DNA from 2 places in the Mesorhizobium sp. B2-5-3 genome. Region 2 is predicted to be linked to the other one. Evidence: riboswitches for the same ligand, from Rfam matches in the RefSeq annotation. Region 2 holds a riboswitch; the other holds the start of a gene.

Region 1 (7,255 bases), on a different contig from region 2:
GGCGAGGCGATGGTTGCCTGCGCAATCGCCGACCATTATCTGCGGCACCGAGGACAGACAGGCAAGGAAGGCAGTAGGGCAGTAGGGCAGTAGGGCAGTATGTTAAGCTGCCCGCGAGACGAGCAATTTTTCCTTTCCCCTACCGCCTTACCGCCCTATTCCCCTACTCCCTTGCGAGCGAAGCGAGCATTCCATGTCTTACGACCAGAAGAAGATCGTCGAAGCAATCCGGGCCTTCGAGCGCGGCGAGATCGTCGTCGTCATGGATGATGACGGGCGCGAGAACGAGGGCGACCTGATCGTCGCCGCCGTCCATTGCACGCCGGAAAAGATGGCCTTCATCGTGCGCAACACTTCGGGCATCGTCTGCACGCCGATGCCGCGCGAGGAGGCCAAGCGCCTCAACCTTGCGCCGATGGTCGCCGACAATGATTCGGCGCACACCACCGCCTTCACGGTTAGCGTCGATTTCAAGCACGGCACCACGACTGGCATTTCAGCTGACGACCGCACGCTGACCGTGCGCAATCTCGCCAACGGCAATGTCGGCGCCTCCGATTTCGTCCGCCCCGGCCACATCTTCCCGCTCATCGCGCGCGAAGGCGGCGTGCTTATGCGTTCGGGCCATACCGAGGCGGCCGTCGATCTGTGCAAGCTCGCCGGCCTGCCGCCGATCGGCGTGATCTCGGAACTGGTCAATGATGACGGCACCGTCAAGCGCGGCCCGCAGGTCGCGGCTTTTGCCGAGGAGCACGGCCTCAAGCAGGTCTCGGTCGCCGACCTCATCGCCTATCGGCAACGCAAGGAAACACTGGTCGAACGCGTGGCATGCTCCGAGATCGACACGCTCGGCGGCAAGGCGCAAGTCTTCACCTACACGCTGCCCTGGGATTCCATGCATCATGTCGCCGTCGTCTTCGGCGACATCCGCGATGGGGAAGAGGTGCCTGTGCGTCTGCACTCCGAGGACGTGGTGACCGACGTCTTCGGCACCAGCCACCGGCTGGACGCCATCATGAAGGCGATGGGCGAGCGCAAGCGCGGCGTCATCGTCTATCTGCGCGAGGGCTCGGTCGGTGTCGCCCACCAGGAGCGCAACCGGCCGGCGAGCGGCGACGGGGAGGACCACGAAGAGGCGCGCCGCCGCGAGAATGAATGGCGCGAGATCGGGCTCGGTGCTCAGATCCTGAAGGATCTCGGCATTTCCTCGATCAATTTGATCGCCTCGCGCGAGCGCCACTATGTCGGCCTCGAAGGTTTTGGCATCCACATCGCCAAGACCGAGATTCTCTAGATTCGACGGCGGCAATAGCGTCCGATCCGCTGAACCGGACGCGTCATGGTTCATTCCGCGGCAGCGACGGCCGCTTCACACCCATCCAACTCGCATTTGTGAGTGGCAAGACTGCGCTGGCCGAGCAGCACCGTGACCAGCGCGATGCCGCCCGCGACCACCGAGACCCAGAACCCGTTCTGGGCGCCGAACGCATCCACCACCGCGCCGGCGGCGAAAGAGCCCAGCGCCATGCCGATGCCGATTCCCGTTGTCACCCAGGTAATGCCCTCGGTCAGCATCGCTTCCGGCACATGCCGTTCGATCAGGCCGAATGCCGTGATGAAAGTCGGCGAGATCGCCACGCCGCTGATGAAGACGGTCAGCGCCAAAATCGGCACGCTGTCGGCAGTGAGCGGCAAAATCGTGCTGACTGCGATGATGGCGACCGCGACGGTCAGCTGGCGCTGTAGCGGCGTCTTGAGGTTGAGCGCGCCGACCACGATGCCCAACACGAACGATCCCAGCGCATAGACGCCGATCACCAGGCTTGCGGCACCGGCTTGGCCGAACTCCTTGGTGATCGCCACCGTGCTCACTTCCGTCGTCGCGAAGGTCGCGCCGATGAAGATCAGGGCGAAGGTGATGATCTGTACCGGCCGCAGGCGGATTGCCGAGCCAGTCGAACCATGGTCCACCGGCCGCACTTTCGGCTCCGTCGATCGCTGCAGGATGAATGCTATCGAGCCCAAAGCGAGAAACAACGTGCTCGCCAGCATGCCTGCTTCCGGAAACAGCGCCGCACTGAGGCCCACCGACAGCGACGCGCCGGCGATATAGACCAGTTCGTCGGCCGCCGATTCGAAGGCGAAGGCGGTGTTCATCTCCGGCCGGCCGCGAAAAAGCTCGGTCCAGCGCGCGCGCACCATTGCCGGCATGCTGGGCATGGCCGCTGCCAGCAGCGCCGACACGAACATTGTCCATACCGGCCAATCCTGGTTGGCCGACGCAATCAGCAGCAGGAATGCCAGCACGGAGATGATGGTGGTGGGCACGACGATCCATGTCTGGCCGAGGCGGTCGACCAGCCTGGAGATCTGCGGCGCCAGGAAAGCGTTGGCCAGCGCGAATGTCGCCGAGACGGCACCCGCCAGCCAGTATTCGCCACGCGTCTGCGACAGCATCGCCACGATGCCGATCGGCGCCATGGCGATCGGCAGGCGCGCCATGAAGCCTGCAGCGGCAAAGCCCTTGGCGCCAGGGGCTCGAAAAATCTCGGAATAGGGGTTCTGCATGGTCCGTTCCTCGACAAAAGGCGATTCGGAAATTACATACGATGCGTATGAATACTAAATAGATCATACGTCGCGTATGTCAATTGGCATACGTGACGTATGTAGATAAGGCCAGAAGAGATGCACAAGCCCCGCAGGGAAATGATCGCCGAAACGCGCGCCAAATTGATTGCCGCGGCCCGGCATGCGTTCGGAACGATCGGTTATGCCGAGGCATCGATGGATGATTTCACCGCATCGGCAGGGCTGACGCGCGGTGCGCTCTATCATCATTTCGGGGACAAGAAGGGGCTTTTGCAGGCGGTTATCGCCGAGATAGACGCCGAGATGGCGGCACGGGTGAATGAGGTTGCAGCGAAAGCACCGACCCGCTGGCAAAGCTTCGTCGACGAATGCACGAGCTACATCGAAATGGCGCTGGAGCCGGAAATCCAGCGCATCATGTTTCGGGACGGTCCGGCCGTGCTGGGGGATCCCGCGCAATGGCCGAACGCCAATGCCTGCGTCGCGTCGATGACCGATCACCTGACGACGCTGCAGGGCGGCGGGGTGGTTGTCCCGGGCGTAGACCCCGAGACCGCGGCACGGCTGATCAACGGGGCGAGCAGCCAGGCGGCGCAGCGGATCGCCAATTCGAACGACCCGGAAGCGACGTCGAAGACCGTGGTGGCGGCATTCAAGCAACTGCTCGAAGGATTGTTGAGGAAGGATGCCGGAGCCGCCTGACGACGGCAGGCCGCCGGCAGCGCGCTGCGCATGCCGTATCGGCAATCAAATCAAGGGTTTGTCAGACGTTTCGCATGTTGCCGCCTTGAGGCGTGCGATCGTTGATTTGAGCGGAACTTCGCCCTGTCCGCAAAACGTCTCGCTCATGATCAGCTCGGGCAGCGGCAGCCGCCGCCCCCAGCCATGTGTTTCGAGGTCCGGTTTCGGCGCGAACTCCGAGACACGGCCGACACAGAGATAGGCCACCGGCGTCACGTGCTCGGGAATCGACAGAAGGCCTTTCAACGCCTGCGCCTCGATAATGCTGACCCAGCCAACGCCGACGCCTTCGGCGCGCGCCGCCAGCCAGAAATTCTGCACCGCGCAGACCGTGCTGTAGAGATCCATCTCGGGATTGTGCCAGCGTCCCAGCGGCGAACCCTGTGAGCGTCGGCGGTCGCAGGTGATACAGATATTGAGCGCGCTTTCGCAGATGCCTTCCAGCTTGAGCTTGCGGTAGAGCGCCCGCCGCTCTTCCTCGATCGCCGGCAATTCCTGCTCGCGCGCCGCGAGGAACAGGTCGCGCACCTGTTCCCGTCGTTCGGTGCCACGAATGACGATGAAATTCCATGGCTGCATGAAGCCGACCGATGGCGCGTGATGGGCGGCAAGCAGCAGCCGCGCCAAGACCTCGTCGTCGACGGCCTCTGATGTAAAATGGCTGCGGACATCGCGCCGCGTGAACATGGCGCGGTAGACCGCATCGCGCGCCATCTGGTCGAATCCGTCACCCACGGGGATGGTCATATTGTCCGGCATCGCTTGTCCCCTTGCGATTGCAATCAACTGCCGTCCGCCTGACCATGCGGATGACGATGCCTGCCAGGCCGGTCTTCTGGCTCGGGATCAACCCGCATCCGGCGCCTTCCCGTCATCGACAGTGGCATTTACCGGCGCGGTCCCCCTTACAGCGTTGGGCACGCCACGGTATCAAACCGTGTTCCCGATTCTCCCGCTCGCGGCGGGCACCAGGCAGTGGCCGGGACTTTACGACGAAGCCCCTGCGCCGCCAATCCCCGCGGCGACGCGAACGGACGCAAGCGCGATTTTCCCCAACCATCAGGCCGCAACGCATGGCCATCGCCGCGCCAGGGCACTAGATAGGGAGCATGGCCACTCGTCTCTACACCCATCCGATCTTCCTCGAGCACATCACGCCACCCGGCCATCCGGAGCGGCCGGACCGCTTGCGCGCCATTGAGCGCGTGCTCGACGACGAGGCTTTTGCCGCGCTCGACCGCCTCGAGGCGCCGGAAGGCGATGAGGCCACCATTCTCTACGCGCATCCCGAGGATTTCGTCGAGCGGGTACGCGCCGCCATTCCCGATACGGGCATCGCCCGCATCGATGCTGACACAACGGCCAGCCCGAAGAGCTGGCAAGCGGCGATCACCGCGATCGGAGCCGCCAACGCCGCCGTCGACGACGTCTTTGCCGGCAGGGCAGACAACGTTTTCGTCGCCGCCCGGCCGCCCGGCCATCATGCGGAGAAAGCGACGGCGATGGGCTTCTGCCTGTTCAACACGGCGGCCATCGCCGCACGTTATGCACAGCGCAAACACGATATCGAACGCGTCGCCATCGTCGACTGGGACGTGCATCACGGCAACGGCACGCAGGATGTTTTCTGGGACGATCCGTCCGTGCTTTATTGCTCGACGCACCAGATGCCGCTCTACCCCGGCACCGGAGCAAAGAACGAAACCGGCGCCGGCAACATCGTCAACGCGCCGCTTGCGCCGCAGACCGGCAGCGAGGCGTTCCGCGATGCCTTCCTGTCGCGCGTGCTGCCCTCGCTCGACAATTTTGCACCCGACCTGATCATTATTTCGGCCGGCTTCGATGCGCATCATCGCGACCCGCTGGCCGAGATCAACCTGACCGAGGATGATTTCGACTGGGCGACCGGCCAACTCATGCAGCGCGCGGCGCGCCACAGCGGCAACCGGCTCGTCAGCCTGCTCGAGGGCGGCTACGATCTGCAAGGATTGGCATTTTCGGTCGCCGCCCATGTCGGGCGACTGATGAAAGGATGAATGATGGCTGGTGAAACCAACGAAGACGTCAAGGCGATGAGCTTCGAACAGGCTCTCGACGCGCTGGAGAAGATCGTCGATGATCTGGAGCGTGGCGATGTGCCGCTCGACCAGTCGATCAGGATCTACGAGCGCGGCGAGGCGCTGAAGGTGCATTGCGACCGGCTGCTCAAGGCGGCCGAGGACAAGGTGGAGAAGATCAGGCTGTCCCGCGACGGCAAGCCGGTCGGGACGGAGCCGCTGGACGCGGATTGAGGCACGCAGCCGTCTCTCTGGTTTTTGACACGATCATGATTGAGGATAGAACGCGTCCCGATTGAAACGGCTCCAGGACAAGAGGAGATACGGAAGCGATGTGCAGAAACATCAAGACCCTGTTCAATTTTGATCCGCCGGCGACCAACGACGAGGTGCGCGATGCAGCCCTTCAATTCGTTCGCAAGCTGAGCGGAACGACGCGGCCTTCGAAGCAGAACCAGCACGCATTCGACCATGCCGTCGAGGCCATCGCGGCGTCGGCGCGCGAGCTTCTCGATTCGCTTGAAACCAACCAGCATCCGCGCAATCGCGAGGAGGTTGCGGCCAAGCTGCGGGCGAAGGCGGCGATCCGCTTTGCCTGATCTGGCCAAAGCAGCCATCGGCCGCTGACAAGGAGAGTTCATGAGCTTCTTTCCCGGGAAGGACCCTGAAGCCGGCGATGCCTTTGCCAGCGACCAAATCGAATTGATGGTCATTCCGAACGCCAAGGACATTGGCGGTTTTCAGGTTCGCCGCGCCTTGCCGACCGCCAAAAGGCGGCTGGTCGGTCCCTTCATCTTCTTCGACCGCATGGGCCCGGCCATCCTTCGTGCCGGTCAGGCGCTCGATGTCCGGCCGCATCCTCATATCGGCCTGTCGACGGTCACCTACCTGTTCGACGGCAGGATCAGGCATCGCGATTCGCTCGGCACCGAGATGGTGATCGAGCCGGGTGACGTGAACCTGATGACCGCCGGCCGCGGCATCGTCCATTCGGAGCGCACGCCGGAAGAACTGCGCGGCGCGCCGATGTCGATCTCGGGGCTGCAGACATGGTTGGCGCTGCCGGACGGCAAGGAGGAAGTGGCGCCGGTTTTCGAAAACACCGCTGTCGCGCGGCTTCCCGACATCGACGCGGAAGGCGTCAGTGGCCGCATCGTCATAGGCGATTTCCAGGGGCTGCGTTCCCCGGTGCGGGCCGATTCCGAGACGCTCTACGCCGACCTCAGGCTGGCGCCCGGCGCCAGCGTGAAAATCCCTGCCGACGCGGAAGAACGCGCCATCTATACGCTGGAAGGCGAGGTCTCGATTTCCGGCGACGTGTTTCCGGCGGAACGGCTTCTGGTGTTCCGACCCGGCGACGAGATCGTCGTATCCTCACAGGCTGGTGCCCATTTCATGCTTTTCGGCGGTGCCTCGCTGGGCTCGAAGCGCTACATCTGGTGGAATTTTGTCTCGTCCTCCAAGGAGCGCATCGAACAGGCCAAGCAAGAATGGAAGACCGGCCGCTTCGACATCGTTCCCGGCGATGAGGAAGAGTTCATTCCACTGCCGGAAGGCTGAGGAAGTCGACGACGGGGCGTGCCTTTCGCGTCATTTGGCAGGCATTTACTTTCGCCTGCCGGCGGCCTATCCCGCGCATGAACAGAAGCTTGGGCCTACCCGTGAACGCAACGCCGCATACGCCGCTTCTCGACAAGGTCCGTATCCCGGCCGAGCTGCGCACGCTTTCCGAAAGCGAATTGCCGCAACTGGCATCAGAGCTTCGCCTCGAACTGATCGACGCGGTGTCGAGCACCGGCGGTCATCTCGGCGCCGGGCTTGGCGTGGTCGAACTGACCGTGGCGCTGCACTATGTCTTCAATACC
Region 2 (7,255 bases):
TTCTTGTCCAATCCGGCGCCGGTGAGCGGCGGCGGCAGATGGCCGAGCGTGACGGCGGCGATCCGCCGCTTCGCCTGCGCCGCCTCGCCGGGATTGGAGACGATAAAGGGATAGATGACGGGCAGGGGACCGGTGACGATCTCGGGGAAGCAGTTTTGCGAAAGCGCAACCGTCTTGCCCGGCAGCCATTCCAGCGTGCCATGCGCGCCAACATGGATGAGCGCATGGACGCCGAGCAATTTGCGCAGCCACAGGCCGAAGGCGAGCAACGCATGGCGCGGCGGCAGCGTCGGGTCGTGATAGTCGGCGCGGCGGTCGGCCGAGCGGCCGCGGTCTGGAGCCAGCGCCACGGTGATGTTGCCGAAGGTCGCGGCGCGGAAGGGGAATTTGGCGGCGGGCAGCGCTCCCTCTGTCCTGCCGGACATCTCCCCCGCAAGGGGGGAGATTGGCAGTTTCGACGCTGGAGCTACTCTTGCAACGTTGGAGATTGGCGAAGACAGAGATGACGGCGTAATCTCCCCCCTTGCGGGGGAGATGTCCGGCAGGACAGAGGGGGGTGCCTCGCGCAAACCTGTCTCGCCTTCGGCTTTGCCCCAAGCTGCTTCTACGGCAGCAATTGCTGCGCCCGGCAATTCCGTTGAGAAGGCAAGGTACTCATCCAACTCCAACCCAGCCTTGCTGCGCTCCAGCGCATCCAGCAACGCACGCGACGTTTGGGGAATTCCCTCAACTACATAGCCCTGTTCCTGGAGGTCGTGCAGCATCGCCAGCACGCTGGATGGCACATCCAACCCGACCGCATAGCCGGTGCGGCCGGGAGCGCTCGGGTAATCGGGGATCAGAATGGCGACCTTGCGCTCGGCGCGCGGCGTTTCCCGAAGCCTGATGAAGGCCGCGACCCGGTCCGCCACCTGTTCGACGCGATCGGGCTCCGGCCGGTTGGCAAAGGCGCGGTGGCCGAGCGCCGGGTCGGTCTCGCTTTCGCCCTTGAACGAAACGGCGCCGGCGAGGATGCGGCCGTCCAGTTCGGGCAGAACGACATGCATGGCGAGGTCGGCGGGGGCCAGCCCGCGCTGGTTCTTCTCCCATACGTCGCGGCGGGTGGTGGCGACGATGACCTGGAAGACGGGAACGCCGGCGCGGTCGAACAGGGTTTCGACGCCGGGTTCGGCGCCGGACGCGAAAGCGGTCGCGGTGATGATGGCGGCGGGCTTGGGCTGGGCAATCGCGGTTTCAACAAAAGCCAGAGATTCCGGGTCTTTCAGGCTGGAGACAAAGATCGGCACCGGCAGCATGCCGCGCTGCCGTAGCGCCTCGAAAAGCGCGTCGATGGGCGCGACATCGGCGGCGAGCAGCATCGAGCGGTAGAAGAGGATGGGAATCACGGGTGGGTTGACGTTGCCGGCGTCGAGTTCCGTCACACCCCCCTCTGTCCTACCGGACATCTCCCCCGCAAGGGGGGAGATTGCTCTTTCATCGACGATTTCGCCTATCGCGGATGGTCGAGATAAATCCCTGTCCAAGGGGACAGAAGAGGAGCCGGCCTTGATGACAGCCGATCTCCCCCCTTGCGGAGGAGATGTCCTGCCGGACAGAGGGGGGTGTGAAGGATCGTCAACATTCGATAAGTCCGGCTTCTCCACGACTCCGCGCCCCGGCTCATAAAACCCGGCTTTCGGCACGCTTACCGGCTCGGCAATCTCGCCATCAGACCCCGCCAACCGCGCCAGCCTGCGCACCAGCGCGCTCATATTGGCCGGGCCGCCCTGGCGGAAATAATTGAGCAGCCCGTCCAGTTCCTCGCGCGGCAGCGTCGAGGCTTCGATCAGCCTGATATCCTCGTCGTGGCTTTCACCGGGAAGTAGTGCCAGCTTTATGCCGCGCTCACGGGCAACCACGGCCAACTGGTCGCAGCCGTAGCGCCACCACTCGTAACCGCCGAGAATACGCACCAGAATGACTTTGGCGTGACGGGCGACGCTGTCGATCCAGAGGTCGACGGACATGGGGTGGCGCAGGTCGCGCAGCGCGGCCAGCCGCATCGTGGGCAGCCGATCGGCGTCGCCTTTCCAGGCCGCTGCCAGTCCGGCCAGGTCGCTGTCCGTGAAGGACAGCGCCACCATTTCCGCCGGCGTCTGCCGCAGATCGACCGGCTCGGCGAGATCGTCGAGCGAGGCGGATGTGGTGGTGAGGATGTGCATCGCGGTCGGTGTTGCCTCAGCCGGCGAGGATATGCTCGATCGCCGGGCGGTTCAGCCCCTTGAGGCCGATGACGACCAGGCGCGAGCGGCGGTCGTCGTCAGCCGTCCAGGCGCGGTCATAATAATGATTGACGCGCGGACCGACCGCCTGCAGCAACAGCCGCATCGGCTTGCCGCCGACCTCGACGAAGCCTTTCACCCGCAGCACGTTCTCCTGTTCGGCGGCGGTCGCGACGCGCTTTGCCAGGTCGTCCGGGTTGGCGATCGAGGGGATGTCGACGATGAACGTATCGAAGTCGTCGTGCTCGTGGTCGAAGGCGCCGTCATGATGGGACTTGCGGTTCTCGATGTCGTCCTCGACGGCGAGGCCTAGCCCGAGCAGCACGGACGGGTCGACCTTGCCATGAGCCGTCGGCACGACCTTCACGGCGCGGGCGGAGTGTTCGCCAATGATGGCGTTGGCGCGAGCCGAACCTGCGGCATCCATCAGGTCGCTCTTCGACAGGATGATGAGGTCGGCGCAGGCGATCTGGTCCTCGAACACCTCCTCGACGGGGTCGTCGTGGTCCAGTGTCTGGTCCTGCGCGCGTTGCGCCTGCAGGGCGTCCATGTCGTTGGCGACGCGCCCCTCGGCCAATGCCGGACCGTCGACCACGGCGATTACGCCGTCGACTGTCACCCGGCTCTTCACTGTCGGCCACTGGAAGGCCTGGACCAGCGGCTTGGGCAGAGCCAAGCCTGAGGTCTCGATCAGGATGTGGTCGACCTTCGGCGTCAGCGACAGGATCTGGTCGAGCGCCGGGACGAAATCGTCGGCGACGGTGCAGCAGATGCAGCCATTGGCCAGTTCGACGATGTTTTCCTCCGGGCAGGTGTCGATGCCGCAGCCCTTGAGGATCTCGCCGTCGATTCCGATGTCGCCGAATTCGTTGACGATGATGGCGATCCGCTTGCCGCCCGCGTTCTCCAGGAGATGGCGGACCAGCGTGGTCTTGCCGGCACCCAGGAAGCCGGTGACCACGGTACAGGGGACGCGGGAGAGAGTGGCGGCGGAAACTGCGGCGGTCATGATCAGTCCTTCAGCATGTCGAGGGGAGGAATGCGGGCGACGAGGCCGCGCTTGAGGGAATCCGGGCGACCACGCCACGGAATGAGGCCGTTGGTCGAAGCGGCGAAGAGTTTCGCGCCGGTGACGAGATCGGCGCCGCTGGCGATGTTCAGGTCGCCGAAGACATAACTCCAGCAGCCGTCGCGAAGAATCGCCGCACTGAGACGGCGCTTGCAGTTGCCGAGGCATTCGACGGTGCGGACACGGACATTGTCGGCCGTTGCGGCTTGGCGCGTATCTTGAGCCAAAACTTCGCCGGCGCGGGGATGGGCATCGGAACCGGTCTCGTCGCGGCAGGAAGCGCAGATGATAACAGTGACGCCGGCCAAGGCGTCGCTATCGCCAGACAAGTCGCTATCGCCAGACAAAATGTCCGCTGTTTCAGCCGGGAAACTGCTGTCGCGTTCCAAATCGGGCTCCTTGCCCGGAAAACCCGCCGGGCGATCGGATTCTTATGTCTCAGACGGCAGGTCTCCTGGCTCGCGGGTCATCGCCTTCGTGCCGCCTTCCCGGGACCGTCCCAGTGGTTTTCGGCCTTGGCTCGTCGCTTACAGTTGCGGGGACAGCCGCGGATTTGAAATCGAGATTTCGCACCGCATTCCCTCTTGGCTCCTCCCTTTGCCGAGAGGAGACCGTCTGGAATGGATTTAGGCTCTTGCAGGCGGCGGTGTCAACGCGCGTCTACGACACGGCAATGTCGGCGAGCGGCTGCCCAAGGTCGCCGGCGGGCGTAACCTCGATCCGTTCGAGGCCGAGCCAGCCCTGCATCTGCGTCAATTCCTGGAAGAGTTGCGCGGCGGTTTCAGGCGGCGCGCCGGGCTCGGCATAGGCCGCGTGGACGCGTAGCACGCTGGCCGGCCGGTCGGCCTTGAGGTCGACGCGCGCCACGATCCTGTCGCCGAGCAGGAACGGCAGGACGTAATAGCCGTATTGCCGTTTTTCGGCAGGGGTGTAGATTTCTATGCGGTAGTGGAAATCGAACAGCCGCTCCGTGCGCGAGCGCTCGAAAACGACCGGATCGAACGGCGCCAGCAAGGCGCGGGCCTCGATTTTTCGTGGAATACGAGCCTCCTTATGGAGGTAAGCCGGTTTGTTCCAGCCCTCGACACGCACCGGCACCAGCTCGCCTGTTTCAACCAGCTCCTCCAGCCGGCCCTTCATGTCGGCCGGCGACAGGCGGAAATAGTCGCGCAGGTCGCTTGCTGTCGCGACGCCATGAGCGCGGGCGGATATCCGCAGCAATTCCCGATGCGCGTCCTCGGCTGACGGCACCGGCAGATCGAGGATCGCCTGCGGCAGCACGCGCTCGGGCAGATCGTAGAAGCGTTCGAAGCCACGGCGGTGCGCGGTGGTGATGCGTCCTGCCCAGAACAGCCATTCGAAGGCATGCTTGGCGTGGCTCCAGCCCCACCAGCCGCCGGATCCTTTCTGGCCTTCGAGCGCGGAGGCGGCGATCGGGCCGCGCTCCGCGACCTCGCGGTAGATCTCTTCTATATAGGCGGCGTGCTCGCGGCCCCATTTGGCGAGACCCAAATACATTTCATCGCCACGCTCGGCGCGCTGCATGCGCCAACGCATCAGAGGATAGGTCTCGACCGGCAGGAAGGAAGCCTCGTGCGCCCAGTATTCGAAAACTGTGCGCTTGCGCGTGACGGCGGCGTTGTCGAGCAAGGCGAACGGGTAGGGACCAAGGCGCGAATAGAGCGGCATGTAGTGAGCGCGCACCACCGCGCTGACGGAATCGATCTGCAGCAGGCCGGTACGCGAGAGCACGCGGGCGAAGTGGCGTCGGTCGGGCGTGCCGGCGGGGCGGGGATCAGTGAACCCTTGGGCGGCGAGCGCGATACGCCGGGCCGTGGCAAGCGAGATCTTTTCCTTCATTCGGATGCGACTCTGATGGCTTGTTGAGCGTCGTTCGGACAGTTGATTCCGGCCATGCTAGCAGGGTTTTGGCGGCAACTCTGCCAGGAGAGAAAAGTGGAGTAAAAAGCGAAGGAAATCAGACAGGAGCGGATCGGACCAGTTTCTTCCCTTATGCCGTCCAGGCCAGTGTTTTGAACAAGGTTTGACTTGCTTCGCCGGAAGCGCTGCGCTAACCCTCGCCGCGTTGCAGCAAAGGCCCCTTAAAACGGTTCAGCGGTTAAACTGTCACGCTTCCGCAATGGGGTCTGGTGCTGTAATCAAAATGGATTGGCGCCAACGGAAAGCCGCAGCATGAACGCACTTCTCAGTTCGTACCTGCCCATCGTCCTGTTTATCGCAGTGGCGGCGGCTGTCGGCGTCGCGCTTATCGTGGCGCCGTTCCTGGTGGCCTACCGCAATCCCGACCCGGAAAAGCTTTCCGCCTACGAATGCGGGTTCAACTCGTTCGATGACGCCCGTATGAAGTTCGACATCCGCTTCTACCTGGTGTCGATCCTGTTCATCATCTTCGACCTGGAAGTGGCCTTCCTGTTTCCGTGGGCGGTGTCGTTCTCGAAAATCGGCATGCTCGGTTTCTGGTCGATGATGGTGTTTTTGGCGGTGCTGACCATCGGCTTTGCCTATGAATGGAAAAAAGGAGCGCTCGAATGGGATTGAGCGACAGTTCCGGCACGCTCGTCGCGCCGAAGCCCAAGGGTCTGATCGATCCCAATACCGGCAGGCCGGTTGGGTCCGATGATCCGTTCTTCCTCGAAATCAACAACGAACTCGCCGACAAGGGCTTTCTCGTCACCTCGACCGAGGCGCTGATCACCTGGGCGCGCAGCGGCTCGCTGATGTTCATGACCTTCGGCCTCGCCTGCTGCGCCGTCGAGATGATCCACACCTCGATGCCGCGCTACGATTCGGAGCGGTTCGGTGTTGCTCCTCGCGCGTCTCCGCGCCAGTCCGACATCATGATCGTTGCCGGCACGCTGACCAACAAGATGGCCCCGGCGCTGCGCAAGGTCTACGACCAGATGCCGGAGCCGCGCTACGTCATCTCGATGGGCTCCTGCGCCAATGGCGGCGGCTATTACCACTATTCCTATTCGGTGGTGCGCGGCTGCGACCGCATCGTGCCGGTCGACATCTATGTGCCCGGCTGTCCGCCGAGCGCCGAAGCGCTGCTCTATGGCATTCTTCTGCTCCAGAAGAAGATCCGCCGCACCGGCACGATCGAACGGTAAATCCATGGCCGCATCCCTGAGCGAACTGTCGACCTATCTCGGCGAAAAATTGATTGGCCGCGTCAATGAAGCAGTGTTCGCCTATGGCGAACTCACCATCCATGTCGAACCGCGCGATCTGATCGAAGTGGTGACTTTCCTGCGCGACGATCCGCGCTGCCAATTCATCTCGGTCATCGATGTCTGCGGCGCCGATTATCCGTCACGGGCCAAGCGCTTCGACGTCGTCTATCACCTGTTGTCGCCGAAGCAGAACGTGCGTATCCGCATCAAGGTGCAGGCAGACGAGGAGACGATGGTGCCGTCGATCACCGGCGTCTATCCCGGCGCCGACTGGTTCGAGCGCGAGACCTACGATCTCTATGGCGTGCTGTTTTCGGGTCACCCCGATCTGCGGCGCATCCTCACCGATTACGGTTTCGACGGTCACCCGCTGCGCAAGGATTTCCCGCTGACCGGCTTCGTCGAGGTGCGTTACGACGACGAAGCCAAGCGCGTCATCTACGAGCCGGTGGAACTGAAGCAGGAATTCCGCAATTTCGATTTTCTGTCCCCATGGGAAGGCACCGATTACGTGCTGCCAGGGGATGAGAAGGCAAAGCAGTAATGGCCGAAACTTCCGTCCGCAATTTTAACATCAACTTCGGACCGCAACACCCTGCCGCGCATGGTGTTTTGAGATTGGTTCTGGAGTTGGACGGCGAAGTGGTCGATCGTGTCGATCCGCATATCGGGCTCTTGCATCGCGGCACCGAAAAGCTGATCGAGCACAAAACCTACCTGCAGGCAGTGCC

The links. Region 2 has a riboswitch for cobalamin ahead of FJ867_RS11370 (DUF1636 family protein). Riboswitches for the same ligand answer to the same signal wherever they lie in the genome.
Region 1: another riboswitch for cobalamin. It lies ahead of bluB (5,6-dimethylbenzimidazole synthase); the one in region 2 lies ahead of FJ867_RS11370 (DUF1636 family protein).

The regions. Positions count from the first base shown of each region.
Region 1 covers NZ_VFUS01000008.1:36,398-43,652, reverse strand. The annotation lists gene aroC (chorismate synthase) at 1-93, shown strand, start outside; gene ribB (3,4-dihydroxy-2-butanone-4-phosphate synthase) at 194-1,294, shown strand; gene FJ867_RS19570 (MFS transporter) at 1,345-2,568, opposite strand; gene FJ867_RS19565 (TetR/AcrR family transcriptional regulator) at 2,689-3,294, shown strand; gene bluB (5,6-dimethylbenzimidazole synthase) at 3,340-4,092, opposite strand; cobalamin riboswitch at 4,141-4,321, opposite strand; gene FJ867_RS19555 (histone deacetylase family protein) at 4,443-5,369, shown strand; gene FJ867_RS19550 (exodeoxyribonuclease VII small subunit) at 5,373-5,624, shown strand; gene FJ867_RS19545 (DUF2277 domain-containing protein) at 5,723-5,989, shown strand; gene FJ867_RS19540 (pirin family protein) at 6,030-6,950, shown strand; gene dxs (1-deoxy-D-xylulose-5-phosphate synthase) at 7,028-7,255, shown strand, end outside.
Region 2 covers NZ_VFUS01000004.1:215,020-222,274, forward strand. The annotation lists gene FJ867_RS11360 (cobaltochelatase subunit CobN) at 1-2,201, opposite strand, end outside; gene cobW (cobalamin biosynthesis protein CobW) at 2,218-3,270, opposite strand; gene FJ867_RS11370 (DUF1636 family protein) at 3,273-3,719, opposite strand; cobalamin riboswitch at 3,757-3,961, opposite strand; gene FJ867_RS11375 (winged helix-turn-helix domain-containing protein) at 3,991-5,190, opposite strand; gene FJ867_RS11380 (NADH-quinone oxidoreductase subunit A) at 5,524-5,889, shown strand; gene FJ867_RS11385 (NADH-quinone oxidoreductase subunit B) at 5,880-6,461, shown strand; gene FJ867_RS11390 (NADH-quinone oxidoreductase subunit C) at 6,466-7,068, shown strand; gene FJ867_RS11395 (NADH-quinone oxidoreductase subunit D) at 7,068-7,255, shown strand, end outside.